2 regions of the Sphingomonas pollutisoli genome follow, and region 2 is predicted to be linked to the other one. Evidence: predicted binding sites of a transcription regulator. Region 2 holds the regulator's gene; the other holds the start of a gene.
What was found. The regulator LexA, encoded in region 2, represses DNA repair genes until DNA is damaged. The targets are predictions, from matches to a motif close to GTTCCNCNCTTGTTCT.
Positions count from the first base shown of each region.

Region 1: PX554_RS14135 (ATP-dependent helicase) is a predicted target of LexA. The motif match lies at 3,131-3,146, and genes of this name have one in related genera.

Region 1 is NZ_JARFNJ010000006.1:32,392-37,225, reverse strand. It holds gene PX554_RS14145 (SPOR domain-containing protein) at 141-1,151, shown strand; gene PX554_RS14140 (inorganic phosphate transporter) at 1,274-2,920, opposite strand; gene PX554_RS14135 (ATP-dependent helicase) at 3,150-4,834, shown strand, end outside.
Region 2 is NZ_JARFNJ010000002.1:99,595-104,428, forward strand. It holds gene PX554_RS03900 (reverse transcriptase domain-containing protein) at 1-1,024, shown strand, start outside; gene PX554_RS03905 (molybdopterin molybdotransferase MoeA) at 1,056-2,240, shown strand; gene lexA (transcriptional repressor LexA) at 2,309-2,977, shown strand; partial or broken gene PX554_RS03915 (ComEC/Rec2 family competence protein) at 2,982-4,834, opposite strand, start outside.

The DNA.
Region 1 (4,834 bases), on a different contig from region 2:
TGCCCCAATATTGGTCAAGAACGGGTTAACGGCCCGCGATCCGCACCTTTTCGGCACGCCGTGCCTAACGAAATCTTTGCCAATCCTGCTTATCCCGGCCTAACCGAAGGTGGTTTGGGGCATGAAATGCGGGTCCGCGAATGAAGACTTTGATTTTGGTCGCCGCCCTTGCGACGGGTGGCATGGCGCTCGCCACTCCGGCGCGCGCCGACGTCAAGGCCGGGGTCGATGCGTGGAGCCGCGGCGATTATCGCAAGGCGATCGACGAATGGCGCCCCGCCGCGATCAAGGGTGACCCCGACGCGCAATTCAATCTCGGCCAGGCGTACAAGCTCGGCCGCGGCGTCCCCGTCGATCTGCCGATGGCGGAAAGCTGGTATCGCAAGGCGGCGATGCAGGGGCATCTTCAGGCCGAGGACAATTACGGGCTGATCCTGTTCGATGAAGGCAAGCGCACCGATGCGGTCCGCTGGCTCGAACGTTCGGCGACGCGCGGCGAGCCGCGCGCGCAGCTCGTGTTCGGCACGATGCTGTTCAACGGCGACAACGTCAGCAAGGATTGGCCCCGCGCCTATGCCTTCATCCTGCGCTCGGCCGCGCAGGGCCAGCCGCGCGCGCCGCAGGTGCAGGCGCAGATGGACCAATATCTCTCGCCCGAGGATCGCCAGAAGGGCATGGTGCTGTCGCGCCAGTATGAGGCGGACGAGAAGCGCCCGCAGCTTCCGCCGGAGATCGCCGGCGCCGGTACGCAGACCGCGATCCGCGGCACCGATCTGCCACCCTCCGCCTATGATCCCGGAGCCCGCCCCGCGCCGCTCGCGGTCACGCCACGCCAGGACGGACCCAAGGCTCCGCCGCATGCTGCCGTACCCGATGCGCCGCGCGGGCGCCCCACGCCGCCGCCGCGCCCGCAACCCGCGCCGACGTTGGCCGGCAACGGCCGCTGGCGCATCCAGCTCGGCGCGTTCCGGGACGAGGGCAACGCGCGTGGCCTGTGGCAATCGGTGCAAGGCCGCCTCCCCGGCCTGCAACCCTATTACGTCAAGAGTGGCGCGGTGACCCGCCTCCAGGCAGGCCCGCTCGCCTCCGGCGCGGCCGCCACCCGCGCGTGCGGCGCCGCGCGGACGAGCTGCGTTCCCGTCGCGCCGTAAGCGGCGTAAATTCCAACACCTACCCGGTCGTGCCGGGCGAAGTCGAAGGACGCGCGCTTCGACACGCCCGGCACGAAGAGGTCAAAGTCTGAAAACGCTGCCCGCAGCGCGCGCTTAGCGGCTCAGCCCGCCGAGGCGCGCACCAGGCCGAGCAGCAGCCAGTACAGCCCGCCCGACAGCAGCATCGCCGCCGGCAGCGTCATCACCCAGGCCAGCACCATGTTGAGGATGGTGCGCGCCTGGAGTCCGCTCCCGCTCGCCACCGAAGCGCCGGCGACGCCGCTCGACAGGATGTGCGTGGTCGAAACCGGCGCCGCGAACAGATCGGCGGTCATGATCGTGAACGCCGCGACGATCTCGGCCGAGGCGCCCATGCCATAGGTCAGGTGCGTCTTGCCGATCTTCTCGCCGACGGTGACGACGATCCGCTTCCACCCGACCATCGTGCCAAGCCCGAGCGCGATCGCGACGATCACCTTCACCCACAGCGGAATGAAGCGCGTGCCCTTCTCGAGATGCTTCTGATACGCGCCGATCGCCTTCAGTTCGTCCGTCGAGAAGATCTTCTCGGAACCCTTGTCCTTGGTGACGAACTGCGCGACGCCCTGCAGCAGATACATGTCGTTGCGCAGATTGGGCGTGGCGGCGGCGGGCACCTTGTCGAGCGAACCATAGCCCGAGATGCGCGCGCTGACATCGTGCGAGAGCGTGTCGATCGCGCCATAGGTCGCGGCGCCGGTAGCCGTCTTGGCCTCCAGCGCGTGCGTCAGCACCGCGCGCGCCGCATCGACATCGGTGCCGATGGTGCCGCCATGCGCGCGAAACGCGGTGGCGGCGGCATTGGCGGAGGCGACGAAGCCGGGCATCTCGCTCGCCGGCATCGTGCGGTTGAGCGCATAAGCAGTCGGCGCGCAGCCGATCAGGATGAGCATGATGAGCCCCATGCCCTTCTGCCCGTCATTGCTGCCGTGGAAGAAGGAGACCGCGGTACAGGTCGCGATCAGCGTCGCGCGGATGCCCTTGGGCGGCGGCGAATCGGTCTTGGGCGCGGCATAGAGCTTGGGATTGCGCAGCACCTGCTTCATCACCAGCAGCAGCACCAGCGATCCGATAAAGCCGATCAGCGGGCTGAACAGCAAAGCCGACAGCACCTTCTGCGCCTGGCTCCAATCCACGCCCGAGGTGCCGTTGCCGCCATGCGACACGATCTGATTGGCGAAGCCGACGCCGAGCACCGAACCGATCAGCGCGTGGCTCGATGAATTGGGCAGCCCGACATACCAGGTCGCCAGGTTCCAGATCACCGCCGCCAACAGCAGCGCGAAGATCATCGCGAAGCCCGCGCTCGATCCGACGTGCAGGATCAGATCGACCGGCAGCAGCGTCACGATCGCATAGGCGACCGCGCCGCTCGACAGCATCACGCCGAGGAAGTTCCAGAACCCCGACCACACCACCGCCACCGGGGCAGGCAGCGAGTGGGTGTAGATCACCGTCGCCACCGCGTTCGCGGTATCATGGAAGCCGTTGACGAACTCGAACCCCAGCGCGATCAGCAGGGCGAGCGCGAGGAACGCGAAGGTCGCGGTCGCCAGCCCCTCGCCCGCCTGCGCGGTGTCGAACAGGATGCTCGCACCCGCATAACCCACCGCGCCGACAATAATCGCGAGGAATATCCAGCGCCCCGCCGGGTGCAAGGGCCGGTCGAGATGCGGCGCGCCGACGGAACGTTCACTCGGATCGAGTGACGCTGTAGTGGATATATCCATAAAGTCGGCGTGGCCCGCTTCTGTTACCATATGATGACAGAAGCGTTCTTCACGAAGCTCTGTCGAAACCAGCGCGTCGATCGCGCCGATGTTGCGGCGCCCCTTAAGCTCGATTTGCCCCGGCGGCAACCGGTGCGGGCGGTCTCGGCCGCGTTTCGTCGCATCGCCCGCGCCGAGGCGCCACGATCAACGATTGCCCTCGGCGCCCCCGTTCCCTACCTGTTCGCCGATGAGTATCCCAGCGTCCACCGCCGAACCCGCCTATCTCAAAGGTCTCAACGCGCCGCAGCGCGATGCCGTGCTCACCACCGAGGGGCCGGTGCTGGTGCTCGCCGGCGCGGGCACCGGCAAGACCGCCGCGCTCACCGCGCGGCTCGGCCATCTGCTCGCGACCAGGCGCGCCTATCCGAGCGAAATCCTCAGCGTCACCTTCACCAACAAGGCCGCGCGCGAGATGCGCGAGCGCGTCGGCCGGCTGGTCGGCGATCTGGTCGAGGGGATGCCGTGGCTCGGCACCTTCCACGCGATCGGCGCGAAGATGCTGCGCCGCCATGCCGAGTTGGTCGGGCTACAGTCGAACTTCACCATCCTCGATACCGACGACCAGCTCCGGCTGCTCAAGCAACTGATCCTCGCCGCCGACATCGACGAGAAGCGCTTCCCCGCGCGCAGCCTCGCTGGCCTGATCGACGAATGGAAGAACAAGGGCCTCGTTCCGCGCGAGATCGACGCGGGCGAGAGCGAGCGCTACGCCAACGGGCGCGGCGGCGAGCTCTACCAGCGCTATCAGGAGCGGCTCGCCGCGCTCAACGCCTGCGATTTCGGCGACCTGCTGCTCCACATGCTGACCATCCTCAAACGCGAGCGCGAGGTGCTCGCCGATTATCAGCGCCGCTTCAAATATATCATGGTCGACGAATATCAGGACACCAACAGCGTCCAATATCTGTGGCTGCGCCTGCTCGCGCAGGAGCGCAAGAACATCTGCTGCGTCGGCGACGACGATCAATCGATCTATTCGTGGCGCGGCGCGCAGGTCGAGAACATCCTCAAGTTCGAAAAGGATTTCCCCGGCGCCAAGGTGATCCGGCTCGAACAGAATTACCGCTCGACCCCGCACATCCTCGCCGCCGCGAGCGGTGTGATCGCCAACAATAGCGGCCGGCTCGGCAAAACCTTGTGGACCGAGGAGGCCCAGGGCGACAAGGTCAAGGTGCTCGGCGTGTGGGACGGCCCCGAGGAAGCGCGCCGCGTCGGCGAGGAGATCGAGGCGGCGCAACGGAACGGCCAGTCGCTCGACAAGATCGCCATCCTCGTGCGCGCGCAGCACCAGACGCGCGAGTTCGAAGACCGCTTCATCGCGATCGGCATGAATTACCGCATCATCGGCGGCTTCCGCTTCTACGAGCGCGCCGAAATTCGCGACGCGCTCGCCTATCTGCGCGTCGTCCACCAGAGCGCCGACGATCTCGCCTTCGAACGCATCGTCAACGTCCCCAAACGCGGCCTGGGCGACAAGGCGGTGCAGAAGCTCCACCTGCTCGCGCGGGCCGAGAACATTCCCTTGAGCGTCGCGGCGGCGCGTATCCTCGACACCGACGAACTGACCGGCGCGGCGCGCAAATCGCTTGGCAATTTCGTGATCGATCTCGCCCGCTGGCGGCGCATGGCGAACGAACTCCCCCATGCCGAACTCGCCCGCCAGATCCTCGACGAAAGCGGCTATACCGGCGCGCTCCAGGCCGAGAAGTCGGTCGAGGCGGCGGGGCGGCTGGAAAACCTCACCGAACTCGTCCGCGCGATGGAGGAATATGAAAGCCTCGGCGCGTTCCTCGAACACGTCAGCCTCGTCATGGACAATGAGGCGCAGGCCGACGAAGCCAAGGTGACGATCATGACGATCCACGCCGCCAA
Region 2 (4,834 bases):
CCACGCGGCGGTCGTTACGCTTGATATCAGCGCATTCTTTGAGAGCATCGATCACGAATTGCTACGACAGAAGTGGTGTAGCCTGCTTGGCACGGCCGAACTTCCCCGTGACCACCGAGCAGTGTTTCGCGCGATCACTCGATATTCGATCGTCGACCGAGACGCGGCGTACGAACGCCTCGGCTATCTTACATGGGAAGCGAAAGGCGCTGGTAAAATTCCCGTTTACACCACGGGGTTTAAGGACATGCCCCGGCAGCTATGTTCAAACAGCGAATTTCGCGAGAAAATATGTGGAAAGGGTGGCACGTTCGCTAGTTTGATCGAAACGAACGAAAATGATTTCGGCATTCCTCAGGGATCACCGATCTCCGATATGTTAGCAAATATTTATCTTATCGACTTCGATAGCGCATTGAAGGCGTACGTAGATGCCGTTGGCGGCACATTCTTTCGCTATTCTGACGATATAATCATTATTGTTCCCGGCGAAGAAATTGAAGCAATTGCAGCTCGGGACTTTGCTATGAATGAAATCAAGAAACATGGGTCAAAGCTTCTTATTAAAGAAAGCAAAACATCTGTATTGAGATACTTTTCGGTTCCTGGCGGACAAGACTTCAAAAAGATACACGGCGAACAAGGTACAAATGGGCTAGAGTACCTCGGCTTCCGTTACGATGGCAAAGCAGCTTATTTGCGGGATAGCACGATGTCGAGACTTTACCGAAAGGTCACTCGCTCGATCCGCGCAGAGGCGCGTGCATTGGTACGGCGATATCCAGAAAAAGATCAATCATATATAGAAAGCAAGTTTAACGCTGCGAAATTTATGCAGCGCTATGGAAGAGTCGAAGATTTTGACCCGAAAGCCAGCTACGATACTTGGACTTTCTGGACATACGCTAGGCGGGCAATCGAAATATTCGGCCCGTTAGGTAAACCGATCAGCGGCCAGTTGAAAAACTATGGACAAATTGTTCGGACACGAATGACGCATGAAATTGCGCATGCCCTCTCCTAGCGAATAATATATAACTGGCCCGGACCTCAACATGCCACCCCTAGTCTCCGTAGACTCCGCCCTCACCCGCCTCCTCGCGCTCGCAACACCCGTCGCGCCCGAAACCGTCCCGATCCGCGCCGCCGCCGGCCGCTGGGCCGCGTCGGATGTCGCGGCACTCCGCACCCAGCCCTATGCCGATCTCTCGGCGATGGACGGCTATGCGTTGCGCTTCGCCGATCTGCCCGGCCCCTTCACCGTCATCGGCGAGAGCGCGGCCGGCACGCCCTTCGCGGGCAGCGTCGGCGCGCGCGAGGCGGTCCGCATCTTCACCGGCGCGACGATGCCCGCCGGCGCGGACAGCGTGCTGGTGCAGGAGGAGGCCGCGCGCGACGGCGCGATCCTCAGCGTCACCGGCGCCGGCCCCGCTTATGCCGGCCGCAACGTGCGCCGCGCGGGGCTCGATTTCCACGCGGGCGACGTGCTCGTGCCGGCCGGCGCGCGGATCACCCCGGCGCGGATCGCGGTCGCGGCGACCGGTGGGCACGGCGCGCTCCCGGTCCGCCGCCGCGTGCGCGTCGCCACCGTCGCGACCGGCGACGAACTGGTCGCGCCCGGCGCGCCGCTCCCGCCCGGCGCGCTGCCCGAATCGAACGGCGCGATGCTCGCCGCGATGCTCGCCGATCTGCCGGTCGAGGTGATCGATCTCGGCATCCTGCCCGATCGGCTCGACACGATCACCGCCGCCTTCGCTGCCGTCGAGGCCGATATCCTCGTCACCACCGGCGGCGCGTCGGTCGGCGATCATGATCTGGTGCGACCCGCGCTGGAGGCAGCGGGCGGCAACCTCGATTTCTGGCGGATCGCGCTGCGCCCCGGCAAGCCGATGCTGGCCGGGCGGCTGAACGGCGCGGTCGTGCTCGGCCTGCCCGGCAACCCGGTGTCGGCGTTCGTCACCGCGACGCTGTTCCTGCGCCCGCTGATCGCGCACATGAGCGGCGCCGCCGATCCGCAGCCGCGCCGCGCGACCGCGATCCTCGGCGAAGACCTGCCCGCCAACGATCACCGCGCCGATTACCTGCGCGCCGAGACGCGCGGGGGCCGCGTGTACGTCGCCGCGATCCAGGACAGTTCGATGCTGCGCACGCTCGCCCGCGCCGATTGCCTGGTGATCCGCGCGCCGAACGCGCCTCCGGCAAGCGCCGGCGACTCGGTCGAAATCCTGCCGATCGGCTGATGGACACCGCTTGACTTGCATCCTACCGTTCCATATTGGTTCCGCATCTGTTCGGACGGAGGAACGCGATGCTCACTCGCAAGCAGCACGAGCTGATCTGCTTCATCAACGATCGCCTGGAGGAAACCGGCGTGTCGCCCTCGTTCGAGGAGATGAAGGAGGCGCTCGATCTCAAGTCGAAGTCGGGCGTGCATCGGCTCATCAGCGCACTCGAGGAGCGCCAGTTCATCCGCCGTCTGCCCAACCGCGCGCGCGCGCTCGAAGTGCTGCGCATGCCCGAGCGGGTCGCCGCCGCGAAGAAGGCGGCTGTCGCGCCGCCCGCCAACCTCCGCCCGCTGCCCGAGCCCGCCAACGACGTGATCGAGATCCCGCTCCACGGCCGCATCGCCGCCGGCGTGCCGATCGAGGCGTTCGAGGGCCAGTCGATGCTCGCGGTGCCCGCCGCGCTGCTGGGCGGTGGCGAGCATTATGCGCTTGAAGTCGCAGGCGATTCGATGGTCGATGCCGGCATCCTCGATGGCGATTACGCGCTGATCCGCCGCACCGAGACCGCCCGCGACGGCGAGATCGTCGTCGCGTTGATCGAAGACGCCGAGGCGACGCTCAAATATTTCCGCCGCGAGGGCGCGATGGTCCGTCTCGATCCCGCCAACCGCGCCTACGATCCCCAGCGCTACGCCCCCGCGCAGGTCCGTATCCAGGGAAAGCTCGCCGGCCTGCTCCGCCGCTACGACTGACCCGCCACGGGTGACGGTCCTCGCTGTGGCTCACGATAGCGATGTTTCGGGTCGAAAAGGTGATCGCCACTCCACCCGTCTCGGCCAGCGTGGCGGCGTCGAGCTTCAGCCAGCGCGGCGAGCAAGCGCGCGGCAATCGCCGCTCGGAGATGACGATATCGACGCCGGCGCAGAGCGGGACGAGCTGCTCGGACGGAACTAAGTAAGCGCTGCGCGTGGCGAGGATTCGCCAAGCCCCGCGGCGAACGAGGCACAGATCGCGGCTGCACCGCGCGTCAGGCTGCTCGGACATCAGCAGCGGCACCGCATCGACCCCGCCATTCTCGGCGAAGGTCGATGCGGTATAATCGCCGGTCCGATCCCGCAGCACCGCGAGGTTGCCGCCCGCCGTCCGGATCGCCGCGTGCCGCCCGTCCCCGGTGACAAGCAGATCGGGCGCCGGCGTCAGCACCGCCCATGCAGCGCCGATCACCAGCGGCACCGCGCCCAGCCGCCGCCACCGCGTCCGCCACAAGGCGATCCACAGCCCGCCGGCGACCATCAGAGCATAGGCGCCCGCAGGCATCGCCGGTATCGACGCGACCGCCCCCGGCAACCCCGCCACCGAATGCGCGATCCACAGCAGCAGATCGAGCGACCGCGCCGCGACCCACCAGAACGGCCAGCCGGCGCCGACGCAGTCGAACAGCAACGCCAGCGCCTCGAAGGGCATCGTCACGAAGGTCGTCAGCGGAATCGCGACGATATTGGCGACCGATCCATACACGCCCGCGCGGTGGAAATGGAACACCGAGATCGGGATCAGCGCCAGCTCCACCACGACGCCCGTCAGCAGCAACGAGCCAAGCCCGCGCAGCATCGCCCGCCCGCGCCCCTCCTCGTGCGGCCCGAACCAGCGCTTGATCGCCGGATGCTCGTGCAGCGATACGATCGCCGCCACCGCCGCGAACGAAAGCTGGAAGCTCGGCCCCGCGAGCGCCTCGGGATAGAGCGACAGCACCACGAATGCGCCCGCCGCGACCAGCCGCAGCGTGATCGCCTCGCGCCCCATTGCCAGCGCGACCAGCACCAGCAGCGCCGCGACGCACGACCGCACGGTCGGGACTTCGGCGCCGGTGAGCAGCGTATAGCCGATCGCCGCGACCGCGCCCGCCCCCGCCGCGATCAACGGCACGCGCCAGCGTAGCGCGATCCACGGCACCAACGCGAGCAGCCGTCCGACGATCAGCATGACCGCGCCGACCACGGCGGTGATATGCAGCCCGCTCACGGAAAGCAGATGCGCCAGTCCGGAACGCCGCATCGCCTCCGCGTCTTTCTCGGGGATCGCGCCTTGGTCGCCGGTCGCGAGCGCGGCGGCGATCGCGCCGGCGCCGCCGGGCGCGCTCGCCTGAATGTGGCGCGACAAGCGTTGCCGCAGGCCGCCCCCCGCCGCCTCGCCCGGTATCAACACCGCCACGGGGGCGATGCCGCGACCGGTCGCACCGATCCCATCGAACCAGGCCACTCGCGCGAAGTCATAGGCGCCCGGCACCGCCGGCGCCGGCGGCGGGAGCAGCCGCGCGCGCAGCCGTATCGTCGCGCCCACCCCCAGCCCCGTCGGCACGTCCGCGACGGCCAGATTGACGCGCAGGTGCGGCGGCAACACCGGTGCGGTACGATCGCCTTCCGCAAGCACGCGCGACGGCGCCAGCCGCAACCGCACGAGATCGCGCGCCGCGATCGGGTCGACCCGCTCTACCTTCGCCTCGAACCGGGCCAGCACCGGGCCGGCCAGCGGCGCGACGCCGACCGACTCGGCGCGCCACCAGACGAGCAGGACGCCGCACGCGACGAGCATCGCCGCCACCGCGAGCG